Regions from separate parts of the Azospirillum sp. ST 5-10 genome, predicted to be linked through region 2. Evidence: riboswitches for the same ligand, from Rfam matches in the RefSeq annotation. Region 2 holds a riboswitch; the other holds the start of a gene.
What was found. Region 2 has a riboswitch for cobalamin ahead of ACSBPG_RS05910 (CbtB domain-containing protein). Riboswitches for the same ligand answer to the same signal wherever they lie in the genome.

Region 1 (7,067 bases), on a different contig from region 2:
CTCGATGCCGCCGGGATCGGCGATGCGGCGGCCCAGCATCTGGTAGCCGCCGCAGATGCCGAGCACCCGGCCGCCGCGGCGCCGGTGGGCCAGCACGTCGATGTCCCAGCCCTGCGCGCGCAGGAAGGCGAGGTCGGCGATGGTCGCCTTGGTCCCCGGCAGGATCACCAGGTCGGCTTCGGGCAGCGGCCGCCCCGGCGGGACCATCGTCAGCGACACCTCCGGCTCCAGCGCCAGCGGGTCGAAGTCGTCGAAGTTGGCGATGCGCGACAGCATTGGCACGGTGACCCGCAGGGAACCGCCGGCCCGCGCCGCCCAGGTGTCCAGCGCCACGGCGTCCTCGGCCGGCAGGCGGGCCGCGTCGGCGAGCCACGGCACGACGCCGAAGCCGCGCCAGCCCGTGCGCTCGACGATGGTGGCGAGGCCGCCGTCGAACAGCCGCACGTCGCCGCGGAACTTGTTGATGAGGAAGCCGCGCACCAGGGCGCGGTCGGCCGGATCGAGCAGGGCGTGGGTGCCGACCAGGCTGGCGATGACGCCGCCGCGGTCGATGTCGCCGACCAGCACCACCGGCACCCGGGCCGCCTGCGCGAAACCCATGTTGGCGATGTCGCCGGCGCGCAGGTTGACCTCCGCCGGGCTGCCCGCCCCCTCGACCACCACGACGTCGGCCTGCGCCCGCAGGCGGGCGAAGCTGTCGAGCACGGCGGCCAGCAGATCCCCCTTGCGGGCCTGGTAGTCGGCGGCGCGGGCGGAGCCGACGACGCGCCCCCGCACCACCACCTGGGCGCCGATGTCGGACTGCGGCTTCAGCAGCACCGGGTTCATGTGGACGTCGGGCAGCACGCCGCAGGCGCGCGCCTGCAGCGCCTGGGCCCGGCCGATCTCGCCGCCGTCGGCGGTGACGGCAGCGTTGTTGGACATGTTCTGCGGCTTGAACGGCCGCACCGAGAGCCCGCGCCGCGTCAGCGCCCGGCACAGCCCGGCCACCAGCAGCGACTTGCCGACGTCGGAGCCGGTGCCCTGCAGCATCAGCGCGCGGGCCGCCATCAGTACTCGATCCCTTCCTGCGCCTTCACACCGGCCTGGAAGGGATGCTTGACCAGGGTCATCTCGGTGACGAGGTCGGCCGCCTCGACCAGCTCCGGCCGGGCGTGGCGGCCGGTCACCACGACGTGCAGGTCGGGCCGGCGCGCCGCCAGCGCCGCCACCACCTCGGCGGCCGGCAGATAGTCGTAGCGCAGCACGATGTTCAGCTCGTCGAGCACGATCAGCCGGAAGCGCGGATCGGCCATCAGGGCCTGCGCCTTGTCCCAGGCGCGGCGCGCCGCGGCGATGTCGCGGGCGCGGTCCTGGGTGTCCCAGGTGAAGCCTTCGCCGAGCGTGTGCACCTCCACCAGGTCGGCGAAGCGCTGCAGCGCCAACGCCTCGCCGGTCTCCCAGGCGCCCTTGACGAACTGCACGATCCCCACCGGGAAGCCGCGGCCGAGCGCGCGCATCGTCAGGCCGAAGGCGGCCGTCGACTTGCCCTTGCCGTTGCCGGTGTGGACCATCAGGAGGCCCTTCTCCACCGTCTTCCCGGCCACCCGCCGGTCGTGCACCGCCTTCGCCTTTTTCATCTTTTCGGCGTGGCGGCGGTTGACCTCCTCGTCGCTCGCGTCGGTCATCGTCCCTCTCCCTTCGCGGTTCTCGTCATTTCACGGTGATCGGCAGGCCGGCCACCAGGAACAGCACCCGCTCCGCCCGGGCCGCCACCGCCTGGTTGAGGCGCCCGGCGGCGTCGCGGAAGGCGCGGGCCAGCGGGTTGTCGGGAACGATGCCGAGCCCGACCTCGTTGGCGACCATCACCACCCGGCCGTCCACGGCGTCGAGGGCGGCCAGCAGATCGGCGGTCGCCGCACCGACGTCCCGCCCCGCCCCCATCAGGTTGGACACCCACAGGGTCAGGCAGTCGACCAGCACGCAGGCGTCTTCTCCGCCGTGGCGGCGCAGGGTGCCGGGCAGGTCCAGCGGCTCCTCCACCGTGGTCCAGCCGGGCGCCCGCTGCGCCCGGTGGAGACGGATGCGCGCGCGCATCTCCTCGTCCAGCGCCTCGGCGGTGGCGAGATAGATCCAGGGCGGCGGGGCGGCGGTGACCAGCCCCTCGGCATGGCGGCTCTTGCCCGAGCGCGCGCCGCCCAGCACCAGCGTGACCTCGGCGCTCATCGTCCCTCCTCCCTGCGGGTCCAGGGGATCGCCCAGTCGGGCCCGCGCAGCAGGTGGACGCCGAACACCCGTTCGGCGTCGCCGGTGTCGAGCACCGCGTGGGGCGGACCGGACGCCGCCACCGTTCCGTCCTCCAGCAGGCACAGCCGGTCGCAGAAGCGGATCGCCAGCGCCAGGTCGTGCAGCACCACGACGACCGCCATCCCCTCCCGCGACAGCGTCCGCAGCAGCTCCATCACGTGCAGCATGTGGTAGGGGTCGAGGCCGGCCACCGGCTCGTCGGCCAGCAGCACCTCGGGCTGTCCGGCAAGGACCCGGGCCAGCATGACCCGGGCCCGCTCGCCGCCCGACAGGGTGGTGACCGGCCGGCCGGCGAAGGGTGCCGCGCCGCAGCGCTCCAGCGCCGCCGCCACCGCCGCCCGGTCGGCGTCGCTCTCGCCGCCCAGGCCGGCGCGGTGCGGCGCCCGGCCCAGCATCACCACCCGCTCGACCGCCAGCGGCCAATGGGCGCCGGGGTTCTGCTCGAGATAGCCGATGCGCCGCCCGCGCTCCTCGGGCGGCAGGGCGGCGACGTCGCGGCCGTCCAGGCGGACGGCGCCGCCGCCGCGCTCGACCAGGCCGGCCAGGGTGCCCAGCAGCGTCGTCTTGCCGCTGCCGTTCGGGCCGATCAGCCCGACCACCTCGCCCGCCGCCGCGGCGACGCAGACGCCCCGCAGCACCGGCCGGCCGCCGAGCGCGACGCGGACGCCGTCGGCCTCGATGCGCGCCATGCCCTCCCTCCCCCGGTTCCGCCGCGCCTCAGAAGCTGGCCTTGATGCCGGCGTAGAAGGCGCGGCCCGACGAATTGTAGCGCGCCACCTCCTGGTAGTCGGCGTCGAACAGGTTCTCGATGCGGCCGAACGCCGACACCGCCGGGGTCACCGCGTAGCTCGCCTGCAGGTCGACGACGGTGTAGGCGTCGTTGCGGATGTTGGTGTAGGTGCTGTCGAGCTGCTCGCCGACGAAGCGCAGGGTGCCGCCGACCCGCGCCGCGTCGGTCACCTGCCAGACCGCGCCGAGGCTCGCCTGATGGTGCGGCCGGCGCGGCAGCTCGCGGCCGGTGGACAGGTTCTCGGCGCGCAGGAAGGTGTAGGAGGCGGTGAGCCGCAGCGCGTCCGACACCTTAAGGGCGGCGGCGCTCTCGACGCCCCAGGTGCGGGCGTCCTCGATGTTCTGGTAGGTGTCGTCGAAGGCGATCAGGTCGCTGAAGCGGTTCCAGAACACGGTGGCGCTGACCGTCGCCCGCTTGCCCAGGAAGGTCTGCTCGACCCCGGCGTCGGCGCCGACGCTGCTCTCCGGCGACAGGCCGGGGTTGCCGTAGGTCGGGTCGTAGAGCTGGAACAGGGTCGGCGCCTTGCCGGCCGTGCCGATGCTGGCGCGCAGGGTCGTACCGGTTCCGTCGATGGCGTAGGCGGCGGCGGTGCGGACGGTGGTCTTGGGCCCGAACTCCTCGTTGCGGTCGTGGCGGACGCCGAAGGTCAGCGACAGGTCGTCCCACAGCCCCAGGAGGTACTGGCCGTAGACCGCGTTGGTGTCGACGCTGTCGTCGACGCCGACGGTGCGCACGCCGCCGTCCTCGTTGACGATGCGCGCACTCTCCACCTCGTGCAGGGCGCCGACGGTCAGCACGTCGGTGTCGTCGACCTGATAGTTGGCCCGGTACTCCGCGGTCCAGCGGCTGCCGCTGTAGTTGCTGTGGGGGATGTAGCCGCCGGGCTCGTCGAAGGAGCGGTCGGTGGAGGTGCCGGACAGGGTGAACACGTTCTCCAGCCGGCCGTCCAGCAGGAAGACGGTGTTGTCGATCTTGCCGTAGCGCAGCGTCTTCTCCTTGACGTAGGGCGCGTCGCGGCTGGTCTCGTCGTAGTCGCTGCGCAGGTCGAAGATGCCGGCGGCGACGTCCACCGTCCAGGTGTCGGTGAGGTCGGCGCCGACCTTCGCCGTGAGGGCGCGGTTGCGCGCACCGTCCGCCTCGTCCCCGCCCGGGAAGGCGGAGAAGCCGTCGGTGCCGAGGCTCGTGGCGTTGACGGCGTAGCCGAAGCGCTCGGTGCCGCCGCTCGCCCCGGCCGACAGCCGCCAGGTGTTGTGGCTGCCGGCCTCGGCCAGGCCGCTGACCTTCAGCGGCCCGCGCCCGCGCTTGGTGACGACGCTGATGACGCCGCCCATGGCGTCGTTGCCGTAGAGCGCGCTCTGCGGCCCGCGCAGCACCTCGATCCGGTCGATGCCGGTGACGGCGAGGGCGTCGAAGTCGAACTCGCCGTTGGCGTTGGCCGGGTCGTTGACCAGCACGCCGTCGATCAGCACCTGGGTCTGCGCCGATTCGGCGCCGCGCAGGCGCACCGTCGAGGTGGCGCCCATCCCGCCGTTGCGCGACAGGCTGACGCCGGGCACACCCTGCAGCGCGTCGAACAGCTCCGGCTTGCCGCCCTCCTCGATGGACTCGCCGGAGATCACGGTCACCGAGCTGCCCACCTTGTCGGGGGCGGTGGCGAGGCGGGTGGCGCTGACCACCACGTCCGGCACCACCACGGGCTCCGCCACATCCTGGGCGGCGGCGGGAAGGGTGGCGAACAGGGCCGCGACGGAGACGCCGGACAGCCCGGCGGAACGGAAGAGACGAGACGTCATGCGACGGGGCTTTCCCTGACACGGTGTTACACGGTCCAGGGAGGGACCACGCCGCACGCGTGCGCTCGGACGAGATCCGATGCCGCGATCCACCCCCCGGGTGGCGCCACCGCACAACGGACCGCTCAAGCGGCGATTCCCGTCCCACCGGAACACCCCGTCCGACGGTCGCGTGACGCGCTTCGACGGCAGGTCTCCTGGCTCGCGCGTCGCTGCACCCCGGCCGCCTTCCCAGTTTCCCAGTGGCCTGTCTGGCGGGGCGCTCTGCGCTTACAGTTGCGGGGGCAGCCACGGAATCGGCCCCGCCCGGGGCTTCACCGCGTTCCCTTTTCATCCGCTCGCGCGGAAACCGTCGGACGGAGCTTTAGCCCAGGCGGCCGGGCTTGCCAAGAGGCAAGGACGCCGCGGCGCGCCGGCCAAGCCGGTCGTCCGGGCGGCGGCAGCCGCCCCGGCCGCGGCGGCGCAACCGGGCTAGACCATAGGTACATTGAACCCCACGTGATCCTGAAGTGTTGGACAACGGGACGGGAGTATTCCCGGACTATCCACGCCCACGCGGTCCACCCGCAAAGCGGCCGCGACCATCCGACGAGGGATCACCGTGAGACAGACAGCGTCCAAGCGCGTACTGGTGACCGGCGGGGCCGGCTTCCTCGGCTCGCACCTCTGCGAGCGCCTTCTGGCCGAGGGCTGCGAAGTCCTGTGCGTCGACAACTACTTCACGGGCTCTCGGAGCAACGTCGCCCACCTCCTGGACCATCCGCGCTTCGAGACGATGCGCCACGACGTGACGTTCCCGCTCTACGTCGAGGTGGACGAGATCTACAACCTCGCCTGCCCGGCCTCGCCGGTGCACTACCAGCACGACCCGGTGCAGACCACCAAGACCTCGGTGCTCGGCGCCATCAACATGCTGGGACTTGCCAAGCGGCTGAAGGCGCGCATCCTCCAGGCCTCCACCAGCGAGGTCTACGGCGATCCCTTCGTCCATCCGCAGCCGGAGGGCTACTGGGGGCACGTCAACCCGATCGGCCCGCGCGCCTGCTACGACGAGGGCAAGCGCTGCGCCGAGACGCTGTTCTTCGACTACCATCGCCAGCACGGGCTGGAGATCAAGGTGGTGCGGATCTTCAACACCTACGGCCCGCGCATGCACCCCAACGACGGCCGCGTGGTGTCCAACTTCATCATGCAGGCGCTGCGCGGCGAGCCCATCACCATCTACGGCGACGGCTCGCAGACCCGCTCCTTCTGCTACGTCGACGACCTGATCGACGGATTCCTGGCGCTGATGGCCAGCCCGGCGGCGGTGACCGGGCCGATCAACATCGGCAATCCCGGGGAGTTCACCATCCGCGAGCTGGCCGAGACGGTGATCGCCCTCACCGGCTCGCGCTCGCGGCTCGTCCACCGGCCCTTGCCGCGCGACGACCCCAAGCAGCGCCGTCCCGACATCGCCGCCGCCCGCGAGGTGCTGGGCTGGCAGCCGAAGGTGCCGCTGGAGCAGGGCCTGAAGCGCACCATCGCCCACTTCGACACGCTGCTCGGCGGCCGGGCGCTGCGCGCCGCGGCGGAGTAGCCGGCGGCCTCACCAGGGCGTGCCGTCGCGGTGGAAATAGCCGCCGTCGCGGTACAGCAGGTCGTCGTCGGGGTAGCGCGCCTCGTCGCCGGCGGTGCGGTCGCCGACCTCCAGATAGACCGCGGCGACGGTGCCGCGGTTGACGAGGTGGTGGCCGTTCTCCGCCCCGGCGGGGAAGCCGGCGCACATGCCCGGACGCAGCACGTGCTCGCCGGCATCGGTCACCAGCACCAGCTCGCCTTCGAGCACGTAGACGAACTCGTCCTGCCGGGTGTGCCAGTGGCGCAGCGCCGACTCCGCACCGGGTTCCAGGCGGGTCACGTTCACCCCGAAGTTGGTCAGCCCGAAACGGTCGCCCAGCCTCGCCCTGGCCCGTCCGGCGACGCGGTGGCGGTACGGTTCGGGGTAGCCGGTGGCTCCCATGGGCCCGCGCAGCGGGGCGGCGTCGAGGACGGGCGGATTGGACGCATCGGTCGGCATGGCGTTCCCTCTTCTCTGCGGACGGCACGAGGCGCAGCATGGTTCACAGGATGCCGGCCGCCGGCGGGACCGTCAAACGCGGGGACGCTTGCGACGGCCGGCCTGTTGGTGACGACGAAGAAAGGAGGACGGCATGGAA
Region 2 (7,067 bases):
GCGGGGGCGGGCTACGCCGTCGACGCCGTCCCGGCGGACGGCGCGTCGCTGATGCGCGCGCTCACCGGGGCGCCGCCCGCCGCGGCGCTGAGCCTCGTCGACTACCGGCGGCTGGCCCCGGCCGCGGTGCGGGCGCGCATCGCCGCCGCCTGGGGAGCGGAGGAGGCCGACCCGCTCGCCGCCGCCGGCGCCTTCCGCTTCCGGCTGGTGCGGTGCGGCGCCGCGCTGGTGGCGGTGCAGCCGAGCCGCGGCCACGGCCCGCTCACCACGGCCCAGCACCACGACCCGGCGACGCCGCCCAGCCACGCGTACCTCGCCTTCTACCTCTGGCTTCGCCACGGGGCGGAGGTCCACGCCCTCGTCCAGGTCGGCGCCCACGGCACGCTCGAATGGCTGCCCGGCAAGGCGGTCGCCCTGTCGGCCGAGTGCTGGCCGGAGATCGTCGGCGGCCCGCTGCCCTGCCTCTATCCCTTCATCGTCAACAACCCCGGCGAGGGGGTGCAGGCGCGCCGCCGCGGCGGCGCCGTCCTGATCGGCCACCTGACGCCGCCGCCCGTCCAGGCCGGGCTGTACGGCCCGCTGGCCGAGCTGGAGCAGGCGGTCGACGAGTACGCCCAGGCCGACGGGCTCGACCCGCGCCGCCTGGGGGTGCTGCGCGAGACCATCCTCGACCTCGCCTGGCGCTCCGGCGTCGCCGCCGACTGCCGCCTGCGGCCGGACGACGACGCCGACACGGTGCTCAGCCGGCTCGACGCCCATCTCTGCGACGTCAAGGAGATGCAGATCCGCGACGGCCTGCACGTGTTCGGCGCGACGCCGCCGGCGGCGGCGCGGGCCCGCCTGCTGGCCTCGGTCGCCCGCTTCCCGCGCCGGCGCGGCGAGGGCGGCGACGCCGCGCTGCCGCGGGCCCTGGCCGGCGACCTCGGCCTGCCGACGCAGACCCTGTTCACGGCCGATCCCGGCGCGCGCTGGGACGGCCCGCCGGTTCCCGGCGCGCGCAGCCGCACGGTCGGCGACGTGCGGGCCGCGCTCGACGGCATCGCCGCCGGGCTGGTCGCCGGCGCCCGCCCCTGCCCGCCGGACTGGACCGGCACGGCGGCCGTCCTCGCCGCCCTGGCCGGCGAGCTCGCCCCCGCCGTCGACGCCTGCGGCCCGGCCGAGATGGCGGCGCTGCTCGACGGGCTGGACGGCCGCTTCGTGCGGCCCGGCCCCGGCGGGTCGCCGGCGCGCGGGCGCGCCGACACCCTGCCGACCGGCCGCAACCTGTTCGCCCTCGACCCCCGCGCCGTGCCGACGCCGGCCGCCTGGACGCTGGGCTGGCAGGCGGCCGGCGCCCTGCTCGCCCGCCACCTGCAGGACCAGGGCGACTGGCCGCGGCGGCTGGTGGTGGACTGCTGGGGCACGCCCGCCCTGCGCACCGGCGGCGACGAGCTGGCGCAGGCGCTGGCGCTGCTGGGCGTGCGCCCGGTGTGGGAGGGCGGATCGGGCCGCGTCACCGGCTTCGAGACCATGCCGGCCGGGGTGCTGGGCCGCCCGCGGGTCGACGTCACCCTGCGCATCTCCGGCCTGTTCCGCGACGTCTTCCCGCAGCAGATCGCCCTGTTCGACCAGGCGGTCCGCGCCGTCGCCGCCCTCGACGAAGGGGACGACGTCAACCCGCTGGCCGCCGCGGCGCGGCGCGACGCGGCCGACCTCGCGACCGCCGGGCTGGACGCCGGCACGGCCCGGCGCCGGGCCACCGCGCGGGTCTTCGGCGCGCCGCCCGGCGGCTACGGCACCGCGCTGTCGGACATGGTCGCGCGGGGCGACTGGAGCGACCGCGCCTCCTTCGGCACGGCCTACCTGGAGGGCGGCTGCCACGCCTACGGTCCCGGGCTCGACGGCGTGGCCCTGCCGGGCCTGTTCCGCCGCCGGGTCGGCGCCGCCGACGCCCTCGTCCACCACCAGGACCAGCGCGAGAACGACGTGCTGTCGCAGGACGACTACTACCAGTTCGAGGGCGGCTTCGCGGCGGCGGCCGCGCTCGACGGCGCCGACCCCGCGCTCTACCACCTCGACAGCGCCGAGCCGGAGCGGGTCGCCGTGCGCACCCTGGGCGAGGAGATCGCCCGCACCCTGCGCGGCCGCGCCGCCAACCCGCGCTGGATCGCCGGCATGATGCGCCACGGCCACCGCGGCGCCGCCGAGATGGCGGTGACCGTGGACACCCTGTTCGCCTTCGCGGCGACGACGCGGGCGGTGCGCGACCACCATTTCGACCTGCTGCACGGCGCCTACGTCGCCGACCCCGCGGTGTGGCGCTTCCTCGCCGAGGCCAACCCGGCGGCCGCCCGCCACATCCTCGACCGGCTGGACGAGGCGCGGGAGCGCGGCCTGTGGCACCCGCGGCGCAACGCCGTCCCGGCGGAGCTGCGCGAACGGCGCGGGACGCTGTAGCCGGGCGCGGCGGCGGCCCGGCAGGCACCGGCAACGCCCCGTCCGTCGCGCGTTGACGCGCTCCGCGGCCACGCTTACAGTCGGCGGCGATGGTTCCCCGACGCCGTCTGGCCAGGGGATTAATAGGGAACACGGTGCGGCCCGAGCGCGAGGGGCCAAGTCCGTGGCTGCCCCCGCAACTGTGAGCGGTGAGCCTGTCGCCACATCACGACCACTGGGCAACCGGGAAGGTCGGCGACCGGCGGCGACCCGCGAGCCAGGAGACCTGCCATCGTTTGTTCGAACCGGCACGCAGGGCGGGGTGTCCCAACGGCGGTGATCGACAGGGCGCGCCGGCGGCACCGCGTCACGCGACGCACCGCGAGCCGGACGCCACCGATCCGCACGGGTTTCCCGTCTTCGTCCTGATCCATTCTGACGGAGGCGACTTCCATGCAGACCCAATCCATTCCCGGCACGGCACCGCACGCTTCGGCGGCCCACGCTTCGGCGACCCATGCTTCAGCGGCCGGGCGCGGCGCCCTCCTTCCCGCGGCGGCGGCGGCCGGTCTCGGGCTGCTCCTGCTGTGGGGCGTGGGGTTCTCGCACATCGACGCGGTCCACAACGCGGCCCACGACACGCGTCACGCCAACGCGTTCCCCTGCCATTGAGGAGCCGGTCATGAGCCAGTTCCGAAAGCTCTTCTTCGTGGCGCTGTGCGCCGGCGTCCTGTCCGGCCTGCTGGTCACGGCGGCCCACCAGGTCGGCGCGGTTCCCATCATCCTGGAAGCCGAAACCTTCGAAGCGGCGGCCGAGGCGGCCGGGCCCGCCGCCCACGAGCACGCCGCCGGGGCCCCCGCGCACGACCACGGCGGCGAGGCCTGGGAACCGGCGGACGGCGTCGAGCGGACGGCGTTCACCGGTCTGGCCAACGTCCTGACCGGCGTCGCCTTCGCCCTGCTCCTGGTGGCGGGCTATGCCGTCGCCGGCGGCGCCGTGACCTGGCGCAGCGGCGCGTTCTGGGGCCTCGCCGGCTTCGCCACCTTCACGCTCGCCCCGGGGCTCGGCCTGCCGCCCGAGGTGCCCGGCACCGCGGCCGCGCCGCTCCTCGACCGTCAGGTCTGGTGGTGCGCCACCGCCCTCCTGACCGGTGGCGGCCTGTGGCTGCTGGCCTTCGCCCGCCGCCCCCTGTGGGCGGCCGTCGCCGTGGCGGCGATCGTCCTGCCCCACCTGGTCGGCGCCCCGCAGCCGGCGGAGCATGCGACCGTGGCGCCGGCGGCGCTCGTCCACCGCTTCATCGTCACCGCGACCGTCACCAGCCTGCTGTTCTGGCTGTGCCTCGGCGTCTCCACCGGCGCCCTCTACCGCCGCTGGGTCCGACACCCGGCGTGATCCGCCGGCCGGCCGCCCGTCCGCGGGCGGCCGGCCTCGCGTCGTGCCCGATCCCCTCCGTTCGGCGTTCTGTACCACAATGCGGGATTGAATTGACTTGCTTCATGTCGGTAGAGCCGCCATTCGTGCGCCAAACGCGACCGCATCGTGGGATTGACATTTCGGCGCGCAGCCGATAGTCCAATGTCGGGAAAGCTGAAAAGGCGGAGGAAACCATGCCCATCCGATCGACGATCCTGGCCACCCTTGCGGGCCTGCTGCTGGCGCCGGCCGCGGCGGACGCGGCGTTCCCGGAGCGGCCGCTGACGATCATCGTCCCGGCCGCCGCCGGCGGCGGCGGCGACACCACGACGCGCATCCTCGCCCGCGAGGTGGAGAAGGCGTTCGGCCAGCCCGTCACCATCGTCAACCAGGGCCAGGGCGGCGGGGTGGTCGGCCTGACGTCCATCCGCCGCGCCGAGCCGGACGGCTACACGGTCGGCCTGCTGTTCCCCTACGCCGGCTACAAGGCGATGGGGCTGGCGGACTTCACCCGCCAGGACTTCACGCCGATCGCCAACTTCAACGGCGATTCCTCCGCCCTCCTGGTCGGTGCCGACTCGCCCTTCCGCGACCTCGCGTCGGCGCTCGACGCGGTCAAGGCGGATCCCGGCCGCTACAAGGTCCATTGCAGCGGCGGCTGCGGCAGCGTCTGGGACGTTCCGGTCGCCGGCATGATGCTCGACTACGGCATCGCCGTGGACAAGGTGGCGTGGATTCCCGGCCAGGGCGCGGCGACCGGGCTGACCGAGCTGGCGTCCGGCGGCGTCGACTTCCAGACCGCCTCGCTGCCGGAGGCGGCGGCGCTCATCAAGGCCGGGCGCGTGCGCCCGCTGGCGGTGCTCAGCCCGACGCCGGTGCCGGGATTCGAGGACGTGCCGACGACGACGGAGGCCATCGGCAGGACGATCGACGGCGGCACGTGGCGCGCCATCGGCGGCCCGGCCGGCCTGCCCGACGACGCCCGGGCGGCCTGGGAGGAGGCGATCCGCAAGGCGGTGGCCAGCGACGGCTTCCGCGAGGCGATGCGCAAGGCGAACTTCGGCGTGAAATGGCTGGACGGCGCACGGCTCGACGCGCTCATGCGCCAGCACGAGACGGACACCGACCGCGTCATGAAGGCGCTCGGCTACGGCAAGTGAGCCGGCCCGGACGCGCCTGCGCCACGGCAAAACCGCGTCGGCCGCCGCGCGCGGCCGATGCCCAGAACGAGTGCCCTTCATGAAAGTCCACGACGTCTTCGTCGGCCTTTTCTTCCTCGCGGCCGGCGCCTTCGTCGCCGCCTACGCCGCGACGCTGACGCCGCCGCGCCATCTCGCATACGGCCCCGGGTTCGTTCCGTCGCTGATCGGCACCGCCATGATGCTCGTCGGCGGCGGCATCGTCCTGACCGCGCTCAGGACGGTGCGCACGGCGCCGCTGTGGCAATGGCCGGACTGGGCGGCCAACCCGCGCGGGCGGTGGCGCTTCGCGGCGCTGCTCGCCGCCATCGCCGCCTACGTCCTGCTGGTCGACGCGCTGGGCTTCCTGCTGACGGCGACGCTGATCCTGCTCGCCCTGTTCGTCGTCGCCGGCATGCGGCCGCCGGCCGCCCTGGCGGTCGGCGTGGCGTCGGCCGCCGCGCTGACCGTCGTCTTCGCCTCGGTCCTCCACGTGCCCCTGCCGTGGGGGCCCCTCCAGAGCGTGTCGGGATGGCTGATATGGTGATCGTCCAGGACGTGATCGGCCGGCTGGCCGACCTCAACCTCTTCCTCGTCATCGCCGGGGCGGCGCTGTACGGCCTGGTGCTCGGCGCCATTCCGGGGCTGACCGCGCTGATGGCGTCGGCGCTGCTGGTGCCGATCGTCATCTTCATGGAGCCGATCCCGGCGGTGGCCTCGATCATCACCGCGTCGGCCATGGCGATCTTCGCCGGCGACATTCCCGGCGCCCTGATGCGGATGCCCGGCACCCCGGCGTCGGCGGCCTACACCGACGACGCCTACGGCCTCACCCGCTCCGGCGACGCGGCGCTCGCCCTGGGGGCGGGCCTGTTCGCGTCGGCCCTGGGCGGCCTGATCAGCGCCGCCGTCCTGGTGCTGGCCGCCCCCTGGCTGGCTGACATCGCGCTGTCCTTCAGCAGCGTGGAGTATTTCTGGCTGGCGGTGCTCGGCCTGAGCTGCGCCACCTTCGTCGCCGGCCCGTCGCTCCTCAAGGGGCTGGCGTCGCTGCTGCTCGGCCTGGCGTTCGCCATGGTCGGCATGGACCCGGTGTCGGGCGCGCCGCGCTTCACCTTCGGCATCACCAACCTGCTGGGCGGGCTCGGCCTCATCCCGGTGCTGATCGGCATGTTCGCGATCTCCGAGCTGCTGCGCGGCGCGCTGGCCGATCCCCACGCCGATCCGGCCCCCTCGACGATCGGGCCGATCACCCGCAGCACCGTCCCGCACCTGTGGCGGCACCGGCTGGGGGTGCTGCGGGGCAGCGGCATCGGCACGCTGGTCGGGGCGCTGCCCGGAGCGGGCTCCGACATCGCCGCCTGGATCTCCTACGCCATCGCGCGGCGCGCCTCGCGGAGCGGCCGCGCCGACGACCGCGACGGGGCCGTCGAGCGCATCGTCTCGGCCAGCGCGGCCAACAACGCCAGCCTGGGCGGCGCCTACATCCCCGCCACGGTGTTCGGCATTCCCGGCGACGCCATCACGGCGATCGTCATCAGCGTCATGTTCCTCAAGGGCATCGCCCCCGGGCCGACGCTGTTCCTCAACAACCCCGGCGTCATCTACACGGTGTTCGCGATCTTCTTCATCGCCAACATCCTGATGGTGCCGCTCGGCATCCTGAGCATCCGCGCCTTCGGGGTGATCCTGCGTCTGCCGGCCGCCTACGTCTCGCCGCTGATCCTGATGTTCTGCATCCTCGGCGCGTTCTCGGTGGAGAACACGCTGTTCGCCGTCGGCATCGTCGGGGCGGTCGGCGTCCTCGGCTACCTCATGGAGGCCAACGGCGTGCCGGTGGCGCCGGCCATTCTCGGCCTGATCCTCGGACCGCTGATCGAGCAGACCTTCATGACCACCATGCTGAAGTCGAACGGCGACCTCGCCATCTTCTTCGACCGCCCGGTCGGCGGCACCATCGGCGCGCTGACCATCCTGGCCTGGCTGGTCATCATGGGGCTGCGGCTCCTGCCGTCGCGGCGCCCGGACGGGGAGCCGGCGCTGCGCTGACCCCGGCGCCACGG

Region 1: linked by a shared signal. The riboswitch ahead of ACSBPG_RS19175 (TonB-dependent receptor plug domain-containing protein) and the one ahead of ACSBPG_RS05910 (CbtB domain-containing protein) in region 2 are both predicted to bind cobalamin.

Annotation. Positions count from the first base shown of each region.
Region 1 covers NZ_JBPJSP010000017.1:130,693-137,759, reverse strand. Annotated here, with positions in the region: gene ACSBPG_RS19195 (cobyric acid synthase) at 1-1,050, opposite strand, end outside; gene cobO (cob(I)yrinic acid a,c-diamide adenosyltransferase) at 1,050-1,667, opposite strand; gene cobU (bifunctional adenosylcobinamide kinase/adenosylcobinamide-phosphate guanylyltransferase) at 1,693-2,205, opposite strand; gene ACSBPG_RS19180 (ABC transporter ATP-binding protein) at 2,202-2,975, opposite strand; gene ACSBPG_RS19175 (TonB-dependent receptor plug domain-containing protein) at 3,004-4,869, opposite strand; cobalamin riboswitch at 5,040-5,238, opposite strand; gene ACSBPG_RS19170 (UDP-glucuronic acid decarboxylase family protein) at 5,471-6,448, shown strand; gene ACSBPG_RS19165 (cupin domain-containing protein) at 6,458-6,928, opposite strand; gene ACSBPG_RS19160 (dienelactone hydrolase family protein) at 7,062-7,067, shown strand, end outside.
Region 2 covers NZ_JBPJSP010000003.1:342,850-349,916, reverse strand. Annotated here, with positions in the region: gene cobN (cobaltochelatase subunit CobN) at 1-2,436, shown strand, start outside; cobalamin riboswitch at 2,511-2,723, shown strand; gene ACSBPG_RS05910 (CbtB domain-containing protein) at 2,869-3,087, shown strand; gene ACSBPG_RS05905 (CbtA family protein) at 3,098-3,808, shown strand; gene ACSBPG_RS05900 (tripartite tricarboxylate transporter substrate binding protein) at 4,024-4,989, shown strand; gene ACSBPG_RS05895 (tripartite tricarboxylate transporter TctB family protein) at 5,069-5,554, shown strand; gene ACSBPG_RS05890 (tripartite tricarboxylate transporter permease) at 5,548-7,053, shown strand.